uncultured Dysgonomonas sp.: one gene and its partner. The protein of the gene in region 1 interacts with the protein of each later gene in a pairwise test. Links are inferred from orthologs where the notes say so. Each region holds a gene or a part of one and is shown on either strand. Other genes may lie near its edges. The genes, in order: QZL88_RS05510 and topA.

Region 1 (6,980 bases):
CGGAAAGCCCGAATTGTTCGACTTGAAGAAGTTTAATGTTGCTATCATAGATGAGGCATCTCAAATACTGGAGTCGCAGATTATAGGGCTTCTACCTCTGTTCGACAAGTTCATTATGATAGGAGATCATAAACAATTGTCTACAATCACTTTGCAGGATGAAAACAAGTCGAAAGTAGAAGAGTCCGTATTAAATGACATTGAATTATCCGATTGCCGCGAATCCTTATTCGAGCGGCTGTTTCATGTCTGTCAAAAACAAGGCTGGACACATGCATATGATACCTTGACCTATCACGGACGGATGCATGAAGATATTGCGTCCCTTGTCAACACCAGCTTTTATGACAATATGCTACATGTAGCTACTGACAGGCAATACCAGCCTTTAATATATCAAACATACGACAGATCGGATAAATTGCAATCATTAATTGCGACAAAACGGACTGCATTTATCCCTGTCAGGCAAACAGACAATACAAACAATTCGGATAAGCTGAACAAACAGGAAGCAGATGTTGTTATCTCTTTAATAAAAGCAATACTTGAGATTTACAGACTTAACAACATGGCTTTTGACACCCGGAAGACCATAGGCATAATAACTCCCTACCGTAATCAAATCGCGCTGATAAAGCAGAAACTGGAAGAAACTGAAATTCCTGAGTTGAATGATATTATGGTAGATACCGTAGAGCGTTATCAGGGTAGTCAGCGGGATATCATCATTCTTTCGTTTTGTTTCAACAAGCCATACCAACTGAGATTCTTTAGTAATCTGAACCGCGAGCGTACTGTAGACCGCAAACTGAATGTAGCTCTTACCCGGGCTCGCGAGCAACTATTTATGATTGGGAATGATTATATCCTGAATCAGAACCCAATCTACAGGGAGATAGTAAATAAGTCGGTTATCAATCCATGATAACTACATTTTGTCTAAAAAAGAATAAGCAATGACCAATAAAATAAAAGAATTACGGAGAATAGTCCCGGTACCGATGCATGAAGCCTTGCAGCTATTGAAAGCAAATGACGGGGATGTCGAAAAATGCGTCTATCTGTTCAAAGCCAAATCCATCAAAGAGATATGCGAACAAACAGGCTGTGACGAACAAACTGCAGCTGAATACTACGAAGCTGAAAGATTCGATATCAACAGGGCTATATCTAATATTAAAGAAGCCATCTATGATAAAAACTATCAGCCAATCGATGGAGTCACTAAAGAGAGTATCGGCAATATCTTGCAATGGCTACGGGTAGTCGAAGCCGAAGATTTCGGTATATCCCTCGATTATCAACTGCTGGATAAGGCATTGCTGACACTGAGTCTTATTCCCTCATTAAATGATATTGCAGCCAAAGTAAAAGCAGCTAAAGCAGCCAAGGATTTGATATTTGAAGGCTATACGGATGCTGACAGCCTCGAAGACTTTGTCCGTCGTCACAAAAAGTTGGATGATGATCAGGATTTTATAGAAGCGAACCGGATTATCGGCCTTGGGATTATTGTAATCAAAGAGGAACTATTAAGGCATGTACGAAACCTCAACTAAAAGTCCTTAAGTTAAAATACAAAGAGGTGCTGACTTTTACAATCAGCACCTCTTTTATTATAATAATCTTACTATTAAGCTTGCGCAAGTTCATGAGCCACAGCTTTCAACTTATCCTTCTCTTTATCCACTTCGAAGGATATAGTACTGCCTTCCTTGGCTGCACCCGAGAGTATCAGTTCGGCGATTTCGTCCTCCACATAGTTTTGGATAGCACGTTTCAACGGACGGGCACCGAATTGAACATCATAACCCTTATCGGCTAGGAAGTCTTTGGCCTCCTGAGTCAGCTCGATCGTGTAACCTAGTTCAGCCATACGTTTATAGAATCCTTTCAGTTCTATATCGATGATCTTTTCTATCGAAGACTTATCCAGCTGGTCGAATGTGATGATATCATCCACACGGTTCAGGAACTCAGGCGAGAATGTCTTGTTCAATGCTTTCTGAAGTACACTTCTCGAATACTCGCGGTTAGCGGCCGATTGCTTATTAAATCCAATACCTCCACCAAAGTCTTTCAACTGGCGTGTACCAACGTTGGAAGTCATTATCAATATCGTATTCTTAAAGTCTATCTTACGTCCCATACTATCGGTCAAATGACCTTCGTCCATCACTTGCAGCAATATGTTATATACATCCGGGTGAGCTTTCTCTATTTCGTCCAGTAACACCACAGAGTATGGTTTGCGGCGTACTTTTTCACTCAACAAACCACCTTCTTCGTATCCTACATATCCCGGAGGTGCTCCGACCAAGCGTGATACATTAAATTTTTCCATATATTCGCTCATGTCAATACGGATAAGGGCATCGGCCGAGTCGAAGAGTTGTTCGGCAATCTTCTTTGCCAGATGAGTTTTCCCTACCCCTGTAGGCCCAAGGAACATAAACGAACCTATCGGACGATTAGGATCTTTCAGTCCTATGCGGTTACGCTGTATTGCTTTCACAATCTTGTTTACAGCTTCATCCTGTCCTACTACTGCAGTTTTCAGACTGTCTTGCATTCCTACAAGTTTAACTCCTTCCGACTCCCCAATACGTTGCACAGGTACTCCCGACATCATGGAAACCACTTCAGAGACCATCTCTGCATCTACAGTTTCCGGTTTTTCTTTCAATGAAGCTTTCCATTCAGCTTCTGCCGCATCCAGCTTAGCCATCAGCTGACGTTGTGTATCGCGAAAGCTGGCTGCCAGCTCATATTTCTGAGCCTTCACTGCTTCACCTTTTTGTTCCACAACATCTTTCAGTTCCTTTTCAATATTTTCTATCTCCTTAGGAACATGTATGTTTGCGATATGCATACGTGAACCAGCTTCGTCCAGGGCATCAATAGCCTTATCCGGGAAGTTACGGTCTGTAATATATCTGTCAGTCAATTTCACACAAGCTGCGAGCGCATCTTCCGTATATTTCACATTGTGATGCTCTTCGTACCGCTCTTTGATATTATGCAGTATCTGCAATGTTTCTTCAGCAGTAGTAGGATCTACCATTACTTTCTGGAAACGGCGCTCGAGCGCTCCGTCTTTCTCTATATTCTTGCGATACTCGTCAAGCGTAGTTGCACCGATACATTGTATCTCGCCACGGGCCAAAGCCGGTTTCAGCATATTGGCAGCATCCAGTGATCCGGTTGCCCCTCCTGCTCCAACGATAGTGTGTATCTCATCGATAAATAATATAATGTTCGGATTCTTCGACAATTCGTTAAGTATTGCTTTGATACGTTCTTCGAACTGTCCACGGTATTTAGTACCGGCAACCACCGAAGCCATATCAAGAGCAATTACCCGTTTGTCGAACAATACACGAGACACTTTCTTCTGAGTAATACGCAAAGCCAACCCTTCCACAATCGCAGATTTACCCACTCCGGGCTCACCTATCAGTATGGGATTGTTCTTCTTACGACGGCTCAGAATTTGCGCCAGACGTTCTATTTCTTTCTCACGGCCTACTATCGGATCCAGTCTGTTTTCCAATGCAGCCTTTGTCATGTCCATACCAAAATTATCCAGTACGGGCGTATCTGTTGCCTGACGAGGCTGTTGGGTGTTCACATTTGAGCTACCACCTACAGCTTCATCCTCATCGTCATCGTCATCTGTAAAATCGGCTCCCATACGGGGCGATTCCTTGCTGTTTTTATGTAATATATCACCCATGCTTTTGATATAGGTGAAAGCTCCGTTGTAATCCATATGATTTTCTTCCAGTAACATCGCCGTAACATTGTCGTGATCTTTCAGAATAGCAAGAAGTAAGTGTTCGGAGTCAGTTTCCTGACTTTTAGTCAAACGCGCTTCCAGTATGCTCATCTTCAAAATCTTTTCAGTGCTTTTACTTAATACGATCTCACTGTTTGGGTATGCATCCTCCTGTTGCTTTAATATGTTATTATCAATACTGTCTTTTAACTCAATTAGATCTATTCCGAAATCCTTCAATGCCTGTATGGCTAATCCTTCTCCGTTGCGGAGTATTCCAAGCATCAAATGTTCGGGCGCTAGATAATTCGTTTGCAGACGTCCGGCCTCCTCACGACTATAAGCCATGATTTTGCGAACTCTTGGTGAAAAATTATTTTCCATAACCGTCTTATTTGATGTTTTATGCAATTATGCGTATGTTACAAATATAAGATTTATTTCTAAAATGTATTTCAGATAAAATCTTAATAATCTAATTTATTATATTCAAACAAAAATGATGCCATAATGTTTACACCTGTTATACAAATCTAAACACAATATTTCAAATTGTAAAATGTTACAGTAAATATTTGACAATATGAACATTTAACTATTACAAAAATATTACAATAATGTTAAATAAATATTTTTAATTACTTTTTGTTTGATAATGTAAAAATAGTTCTATACTTTTGTAAAGTATTTTTCATGGTATTAGATTTATGGTTAGGAGTGAAGATTGGTTGTCGTGAGACAACCATTCCTATTTTATAGGGGTTTATACAGCCTGTACATCCATTTCTTTTTAGAAAAACTTTACAAAGTTGACACCTTTTACACCATTTTCCATCTTGTCATTTTTATTCTTCTTATAGAACAGGCCTCATTTCGGTCAGACCATTAAAGCTCATTCAATATCAACAAATTACCCCTGCAACAATATCCAAAAGGTAACAAAAGTTACAACTTTTATATACTTTTTCACTTGTTACCTTTTCCAAAAACTTGACAAACTTTACACTTTTCATAATATTCCTTTATCTGTCAATTTTTAAATATTGAATCTTTAAATCAAAAGCTTTCAAAGAGCTAAAAGCTATCAGCTGATAACCAATAGCCCAATATTATAGATAAAGTTTTCCATAAAAGATTCTGACATAAAAAGATTATCTTTGCTGACTATGGAAGATACTTTCAGAACAATCGTCAAAACATCCAAAGCAATATATACAGAGAAGCGAAGCAAGTTTATAGCCTACGCTATCCCTGTATTATCAGTCGATGATGCTAAAGCTGAAATAGAAAAACTACGAAAAGAATACTATGACGCGCGCCATGTATGCTGGGCATATATGTTGGGTGCCGACAGAAAAGACTTCCGGGCAAATGACGATGGAGAACCCTCAGGCACAGCAGGAAAGCCGATCCTCGGGCAAATAAACTCTAATGAGCTGACAAATATCCTTATTGCCGTAGTGCGCTATTTTGGTGGGATAAAACTAGGCACAAGCGGACTGATTGTAGCATACAGAGAAGCGGCAGCCGAAGCAATCATGGAAGCTGATATAATAGAAAAAACTGTAGATTGCCAAATCTCGTTCAGTTTTGAATACCCTTTTATGAACGATGTAATGAAAATAGTGAAAGATCTGGAACCAACCATTTTAAATCAGAGTTACGAAATGAATTGCCTGATGACCCTCGAAATACGTAAAGCTAAATTCGAAGAACTAAAAAACAGGCTTGAAAAAGTAGAGAGCCTGAAAATTACCGAATAAAATAACGGCCATCTCCTAAAAGACAGCCGCCAAACTTAAATATTTATTTAAAAATTCAAACAACTGAAAGGATTTTAAGATATATTTCAATCATACAGCTTTCAATCGTTATTATACTTACCTAGTTAATAAAAAGATCTGAGACCTTAGATTATTCCCTGAGCCATTACAGCTTTAGCAACTTTCATAAATCCGGCTACATTAGCACCTTTCACGTAGTTTACATAACCATCAGGCTCTGTACCGTATTTCACACAGTTCTCGTGAATATTAGCCATGATCCATTTCAGTTTGCTATCCACTTCTTCTTCCGACCAGCTAAGACGCTCAGAATTCTGAGTCATTTCCAGACCTGACACAGATACACCTCCGGCATTAGCAGCCTTACCCGGTGCATAAAGAATTTTCGCCTTTTGGAATACAGCAATAGCTTCCGGCGTCGATGGCATATTTGCACCCTCAGAAACAGCAACAATACCATTTGCTACAAGTTTTTGTGCATCTTCGCCACTAATCTCGTTCTGCGTTGCCGAAGGCAGTGCGATATCGCCTTCTTCGCCCCAAGGACGGGCACCTGCTACATATTTACACCCGTAAGTCTCGGCATATTCGCTGATACGTCCCCTGTAAAGCTCTTTCAACTCCTTCACATATTCCAGTTTCTCTGCCGTAATGCCATCCGGATCGTAAATATAACCACTCGAATCTGACAATGTTACAGGTATTGCACCCAGTTCTATCAGTTTTTCACAGGTATACTGCGCCACATTACCCGAACCGGACACAAGGCATCTCTTCCCACTTATATTTATATTTTTGGTTTTCAGCATTTCCAGAAGGAAATACACATTTCCATATCCTGTAGCTTCCGGACGAATCAAAGAACCTCCGAATGTAAGCCCTTTCCCCGTGAAAGTTCCTGTAAACTCACGAGCCAGCTTCTTATACATCCCGAACATATAACCTACTTCGCGACCGCCCACACCTATATCTCCGGCAGGAACATCCGTATCAGGACCTATATGACGCCACAATTCAGTCACAAAAGCCTGACAAAAGCGCATAACTTCGGCGCTCGACTTGCCTTTAGGGTTAAAATCGGAACCTCCTTTACCTCCACCCATAGGCAGTGTGGTAAGAGAATTTTTAAATGTTTGCTCAAATGCAAGGAATTTAAGTATCGAAGGATTCACTGATGCATGCAAACGGATACCACCCTTATACGGGCCAATAGCATTACTATGCTGCACGCGGTATCCCATGTTGGTATGCGTATTTCCTTTATCATCGACCCATGTTACACGAAACGAAAAAATACGGTCCGGAATACAGAGCCTCTCTATCAGGTTAGCTTTTTCAAATTCAGGATGCTTGTTGTACTCTTCTTCAATGGATTCTAATACCTCATGCACTGCCTGATGGTACTCAGGCTCGTT
Region 2 (7,171 bases), 3.2 Mb from region 1 along the record:
TCCATGCAAGGAAATAAGCATCGCCAAACTGAGACATCTCTGTTTTAGGTGATTTGATCTTAAACTGCGCTACACAAGTGGTATCTTTCACATCACGATATGCTCCGGGCTGGTTCAGTTCGTGTGTACTGAGTCCTGTACCTGCGGCAGGAGAATAAGGCTGTATAGTATATCCTTTATAAAGGTATCCTTTCTTATATAATTCGTTGAGCAAGTACCAAAGCGTTTCTATATAGCGGCTGTCGTATGTTACATAAGGGTCGTTCATGTCTACCCAGTACCCCATAATGCGGGTCAGGTTTTCCCACTCTCCTGTATATTTCATTACTTCCTTACGGCAAGCGTTGTTATATTCTTCTACCGATATTTTTTTACCGATATCTTCTTTGGTTATACCCAATTTCTTTTCAACAGAAAGCTCCACAGGTAGGCCATGAGTATCCCATCCGGCCTTACGGTTGACCAGAAAACCTTTCATTGTCTTATACCTGCAGAAAATATCTTTTACTGCACGTGCCATTACATGGTGAATACCGGGCATTCCGTTTGCCGATGGAGGCCCTTCGTAAAAAACAAACGATGGTGCTCCAGCGCGTACATCCAGACTTTGTTGGAATATGTTCTCCTTATCCCACTTTTCCAATATCTCTTTGTTGATATCAGACAAGTTAAACCGATTGTATTCTGAAAACTGCTTACTCATAGTGTGTATAAAACATGCATTAAAAAAATTGAGGGCAAAGATAATAAAAAGTTATGAGTTATAAATTATGTGTTACGTCTTACAATATATAATTGTGATTTATTTAGAAAGAGAAACCGGATTTCCATAAATCAGAAATGAATTGTATAAAATTTAAGAAAACTAGATTTGTCTCAACAGAAAGAGAAGGTATTGTTTATTCTTGCTAAACTTTACCTTTATCAACTAACAAATTTAATTTACTCTTAATCCATACCCTGCATAAAAAGCCTGTTTGTATAGTCGGAATTCCGGCAGTTTGGATTCATTCAGTAGAATACCCCCTATGAATAGTTTTGAGATAAAGCCAATGGAGATATCAAAAACAGCAAAACCCATAACAATTGTTTCATACCCATATTTTAACGTCTGATATTACAAATGTAAATGCAAGAACACAAACTCAATGCTTCCTCTATGCTATTTAGTGTTACCGAGTGTTATAGTATAACAAATAAAAAAAATTAACAAATATTTTAACATTCAATTATAATCCCTATCTTTGACCATTGGTTCAGAACATTATATAGACACAAATATGCAAGATTCTTTTAAAAACAGGGTAACTAAATTCTGGAAATCCTTTTCAGAAGAAGAATACCAAATTAGGGAAATGATGGATAATAAAGTTGAAGGAGAGACTCTTCTCAATTTTGTGGATAGTATTTTACAAATTGCTTTTAATAAAGTTTATTTCGAAATGGGAATGAATAATGAAGGCAAGTATGAACTCATTTTAACGCCTGAAGGGGATCGTACCCGATTGATGCTGTTGTATTACTGGCTCCAATATGCACCGCAACATCTGCAGAAACATTGGAACTTTTATTCAACAAAACCAGCCCACGGCAAACCAGGTGCTATAATAGATATGTTCGATATCAGAATTGGAGAAGACGATATAATCATCTACCCTGAAATTGATAATGACAAAAGTAAAGTAAACATCGAATTGTATAGTCCTAAGTTGATGACATTGGATGAAAACAATCGTTATTCGATGTTCTTCATTTACCTCGATCAATTTATCGGAGAGTTGTACACAATGGAATACATTGGATATATTGACTTTGTAGAAGAAAAACAAAACAAAAAGTCTTCGACAATATCCGATCTCAAACCATTCATCGACAAAACTATTAAAGATCATGGCTGGCCAAAATTCGATAATCCCTGCGAAATATATAACGGTTACAGGATGGAGCCGACCGAAAGCGAGGACTGGAAACTACGTGAAGATATATTCTCGGGTTACACCTCATGTACTCCGATATTAAACGATTACTACAACGGGGAAAGCAAACGATCTGATGAAGCTGAAGAAAACGGAGTAGTGTTCGGTTTTCTCTTCTTCGAAAACATTAATATACCCCGCGAGAATGTTGTTAATTTCAGAGGTGAGATAGAAGATAAAATCGCAGCCGCTACCATTCCTTATGGTATAGCCAATAGTTTGGGAGGTGCTACAGGTTTTCATTTTTCATATATTGATTTCATTATATACGACTATGAAACCTTCATACCCATAGTGAGAGAAATATTATCCGGCTATAAACTTGAAGAAACCGGATTCTCTGATTTTTCAGCCGAAACTAAACCCCTTATATTTAATTGACTAAAAAAAATGCTCCGGGAATAAATTCACCGGAGCATTTTCATAAAAAAGAATTATCTATGTACTAAAATAGAAAGCAACTGTTACAGCATAAGAAAACAGAAAAAGTTAGAGATTGTTATCTTTTAGTTAAAATAAGCCTTCACTACTTAAATATTCAAGCCTTTGTCAGGGTTCAAAACTTTTTATTCTGCTTTTTAAAACAAAATCATTACTTTTGCGGTTCAATTAGAAAAAATAACTTTCTGAATAGGTATAATTTAATTCATCCTGATAATACAAGATAAGCCTTAATATATGCAAAAAAATTTAGTAATTGTTGAGTCTCCTGCTAAAGCCAAAACCATAGAAAAGTTTCTGGGCAAAGATTTTAAAGTTATGTCCAGTTATGGACATATCAGAGACCTGAAGAAAAAAGACTTGGGGATAGACTTGGAGAACGGCTATACACCTTTATACGAAGTTCCGGGAGACAAAAAGAAGGTGGTAGATGAACTAAAAAAGGCTGCAAAAGATGCCGATATAGTATGGCTGGCTTCCGATGAAGACCGGGAGGGAGAAGCTATATCCTGGCATTTATTCAAAACATTGAAGCTTGACGAAAAGAAAACAAAAAGAATCGCATTTCACGAAATAACCAAAGATGCAATTCTTCATGCGATAGAAAATCCCCGACAGATAGATATAAATCTTGTAGATGCGCAACAAGCGCGCCGGGTACTCGACCGCATCGTAGGTTTCGAATTGTCCCCTGTACTTTGGCGCAAAGTAAAGCCTGCTTTATCGGCAGGACGGGTGCAATCTGTCGCTGTAAGACTTATCGTAGAACGGGAACGTGAGATTCAGGCTTTTCAAAGTGAAGCATCTTATCGTGTTACGGCTGTTTTTGTAAAAAAAGAAAATGGATCAGAAACAGAAATAAAGACAGAATTAAGCAAACGCCTGAAAACAAAAAAAGAAGCGCTTGACTTTCTTGAGAAACTAAAAGAAGCCAGTTTTAAAGTAGAGGATGTAGAAACAAAACCGATGAAAAAATCACCGGCTGCACCTTTTACTACATCAACTTTACAGCAGGAGGCATCCCGCAAACTGGGTTTTCCGGTATCACTAACGATGATGGTAGCACAAAAACTATACGAATCCGGAAAGATTACTTACATGCGTACCGACTCGGTAAACCTATCGGGACTGGCTATCAATACTGCAAAAAATGAAATAGAATCCGTTTACGGAAAACAATATTCCAAAGTACGTCAATTCTCTACCAAAAGCAAAGGAGCACAAGAAGCCCATGAGGCTATTCGCCCCACATACATGTCGGAACATACTGTATCCGGTACGGCTCAGGAAAAAAAATTATACGACCTCATTTGGAAACGTACCATCGCATCTCAGATGGCAGATGCAGAATTGGAGAAAACAACTATTACAATAGGCATATCCAATAATAAAGAGTTTAAATTCACAGCTGTCGGCGAAGTTATCAAATTTGACGGATTCCTGCATGTATACCTTGAAGGAACAGACGATGAAAATATCGACAGTGAAAGCAGCCTGTTGCCTCCTGTAAAACCTCAGGAAGCAATGGATATGAAGGAGAGCATTGCTACTGAACGTTTCACGCAACGCCCCAGCCGCTACAGCGAGGCTTCGCTAGTTCGTAAATTGGAAGAACTTGGTATCGGACGCCCGTCTACATATGCACCGACTATCTCGACAATCCAGAACCGCGAGTATGTAGAAAAATCAAATATAGAAGGTACGGAGCGTCAATACAACATATTGACACTGAGAAAAGACAAAATAACAGATTCTGAAAAGACCGAGATAACAGGGACTGATAAAGGAAAATTGATCCCTACCGATACAGGCATGGTAGTCAATGACTTCCTTACAGAATACTTCCCAGACATACTGGACTATAATTTTACTGCAAATGTAGAAAAAGAGTTTGACCAGGTGGCTGAAGGAGAAGAAAACTGGACTAAGCTGATAGATAAGTTCTACAAGGTATTTCATCCTGTAGTAGAATCGGCTACCAATATGCAAACCGATCATAAAATTGGAGAGCGCATACTGGGTATCGATCCTAAATCGGGTCGCCAGGTTTCTGTAAAGATAGGCCGTTTTGGCCCTATGGCACAGATCGGTGTGCAGGAAGACACAGACAAACCTCTTTTCGCAGGATTACAGAAGACTCAGTCGATAGCCTCTATTACGCTCGAAGAAGCCTTGAAATTATTTGAACTTCCCCGTTCAATAGGAGAGTTCGAAGGTAAAGACGTTAGTGTAGGTACAGGCCGGTTTGGTCCATACATTAAGCATGATGGTAAGTTCATATCGCTACCTAAAGGCTATGATCCTTTCGAAGTAGATATTGAAATGGCAATTCCTCTGATTACCGACAAACGGAAAAAAGATGCGGAAAAGGTTATCAAGACCTTTGCAGAAGATGCCGACCTGCAAATACTGAATGGCCGTTACGGCCCTTATATAGCATATAAGAAAAGTAATTTCAAGATACCGAAAGGCACAGCACCTGAGAGTCTGGACTTTGAAGCATCAATGAAGATAGTAAACTCTACAGAAGAAAAAGCTACTAAGACTAAAGGAAAAGGGAAAAAGAAATAAGCGGTAATAACTCTGTTTGTTCTTAGATTATTAAAGCACATTGAATGAATAAGATCTTAGAAAAGATATTTGGGTATAGGGGATATAGAATTATAATTCCCCTGATAGATTTAGCTGTGATTTACGGCTCATACATCTTAGCCTTTTATCTGTTCAAAGATGCCCTGGATAATTTTACGCTCAACTACAATGCTTTTAAAGCGAGTATACCATTCATTATCATCAGCTATCTTATTCTAAGCCACATATTCGAACTCGACAAGCCTAAAGACTTTACTCTTTTTGGAGTTGGTTATACTGTTGTATTGGCTGTAGGATCACTTTTGTTTACAACAATGGCTATCAGTTTCTTTATCCGGGAATTTGCATTCCCCCGAAGTATCCTTTTGGCCGGGACCATCTTTCAGGTGGTAGTCATAACCTTTTGGCATTTATTTGCCAGCCGCATGTATTTCCGGGTAAACAAGGGAAAATCGGTACTGGTCATTGGTTATGAAAAATCTCAGGCCCTCGCCTATAAACTACTGGAATCGAGAGGAATGTGGTCTCAGATCAAGCATGTTTGTTCACCGGCATATCCTAAAGTGTACGAACTCATCGACGAATGTGATATTACATTCATTACAGAAGATGTAGAAGAATCGTTGAAACAAGAAATAATACTTTACTGTGTCGAAAACGACCATACAGTTCTCTATCAGCCAAAAAATCTGGAGATACTACAATTTAATGCCAACTTCCTGCAAATAGACGACTCTCCAGTATTAGATGTCAGGGAATTCGGTCTTTCGCAAGGAAGTGAAACGACTAAAAGAATCATTGATGTTCTGTTAGGGAGCATAGCACTCGTTATATTTTTCATCCCATTTGTATTTGTTTACCTGGCTCTAAAAATAGGAGGAGGCACGGCTTTTTATGTACAGGAAAGAATTACCCGAGACAATAAGGTATTCAAAATATACAAATTCAGGACGATGGTTGAGAATGCCGAAGCCATTTCCGGTCCTGTCTTAGCTCAGGATGTAGATAAACGTATCACCAGACTGGGACATATACTGAGAGCGACACGCCTGGACGAAATTCCTCAGATATTTAATATCCTTATCGGGGATATGAGTATTGTTGGGCCACGTCCCGAACGTCCGTTTTTTGTTGAACAGTTTTGCGAAGAAATGCCTGAATATAATCTCCGCCACAGAGTAAAGGCCGGATTGACAGGGTTGGCTCAGGTTCAGGGAAAATATAATACTTCCGTAAGGGACAAATTAAAATATGACTTGTTGTATATCAATGGTTATTCTCTGGCTCTAGACATAAAGTTAATCATGCAGACACTGAATATATTACTCCGTAGCAACAGTACGGAAGGAGTTAAAAGTGTAGAAGAACTTGGTGATGAGATAGAACGTCTTACCAGACACTAAATGTATACTCTTATGACTGATTTTCAACAATTAATAATAAGCCGGCGCAGCACTCGTAAATTTACGGACGAGCCGCTTAGCCCGGAACAGGTGGAAACAATAATGAAGGCCGCATTAATGTCCCCTGCTTCCAAAAGTGCCAATCCGTGGCAATTCCTTTTGGTAGAAGATAAGGAAATGCTGGATAAACTGTCGTATTGCAAAAAATCGAGTAGCAGACTGATTGCCGGATGCGCTTTGGCTATTGTTGTATTAGCCGATCCTCTGACCAGTGATGTCTGGATAGAAGACTCTTCTATAGCATCCATTATGATACAGTTACAAGCCGAAGACTTAGGCTTGGGTAGCTGCTGGGTACAAATACGCCAACGACATACGATGAGCGACACTCCATCTGATGAATATATCAGGGAACTATTCGATATCCCGTTACAACTTCAGGTCTTATCTGTAATAGCAATAGGACACAAAGCTCAGGAGCGTCCGCCATTCGATCAGGAAAAACTGCAATGGGAGAAGATACATATCGGTAAATTTAATATAGACCAATTAGCCGAATAAATTATGGCAACAAGTTCGAATAAAGCATCCAACGACCGCCTATCTTACGGAATAACCATCCTCATCTTCGGGGTATTATTCTTATTAGACAAGCTAGGGTTTCTCAGACAGATACCTTACGGGCAGAAACTTATTAGTGTCGGTGTATTCTTCCTTATAGGAGGAATCGTATTTCTGATTACACAACCCAAAAAGATC

The links.
Region 2: the proteins of QZL88_RS05510 (region 1) and topA interact in binary tests that used the Escherichia coli proteins (3 or more experiments, as listed by UniProt). The link is inferred for uncultured Dysgonomonas sp. from one-to-one orthologs.

What each region holds. Positions count from the first base shown.
Region 1 is NZ_LT599032.1:1,256,827-1,263,806, forward strand. What follows is about bases 3,938-6,742. They hold QZL88_RS05510 (YigZ family protein), read left to right. Parts: upstream 3,938-4,941; coding sequence 4,942-5,544; downstream 5,545-6,742. Other genes in these bases: QZL88_RS05505 (ATP-dependent Clp protease ATP-binding subunit), read right to left, coding at 3,938-4,165; QZL88_RS05515 (NADP-specific glutamate dehydrogenase), read right to left, coding at 5,691-6,742. In the rest of the region: QZL88_RS05495 (AAA domain-containing protein), read left to right, coding at 1-928; QZL88_RS05500 (hypothetical protein), read left to right, coding at 960-1,562; more of QZL88_RS05505, read right to left, coding at 1,637-3,937; more of QZL88_RS05515, read right to left, coding at 6,743-6,980.
Region 2 is NZ_LT599032.1:4,476,963-4,484,133, reverse strand. The notes cover bases 2,326-5,321. They hold topA (type I DNA topoisomerase), read left to right. Parts: upstream 2,326-2,654; coding sequence 2,655-4,988; downstream 4,989-5,321. Other genes in these bases: QZL88_RS18445 (sugar transferase), read left to right, coding at 5,033-5,321; QZL88_RS18455 (hypothetical protein), read left to right, coding at 2,326-2,357. Also shown: ileS (isoleucine--tRNA ligase), read right to left, coding at 1-703; more of QZL88_RS18455, read left to right, coding at 1,281-2,325; more of QZL88_RS18445, read left to right, coding at 5,322-6,412; QZL88_RS18440 (nitroreductase family protein), read left to right, coding at 6,425-6,973; QZL88_RS18435 (hypothetical protein), read left to right, coding at 6,977-7,171. UniProt on the Escherichia coli protein: Releases the supercoiling and torsional tension of DNA, which is introduced during the DNA replication and transcription, by transiently cleaving and rejoining one strand of the DNA duplex.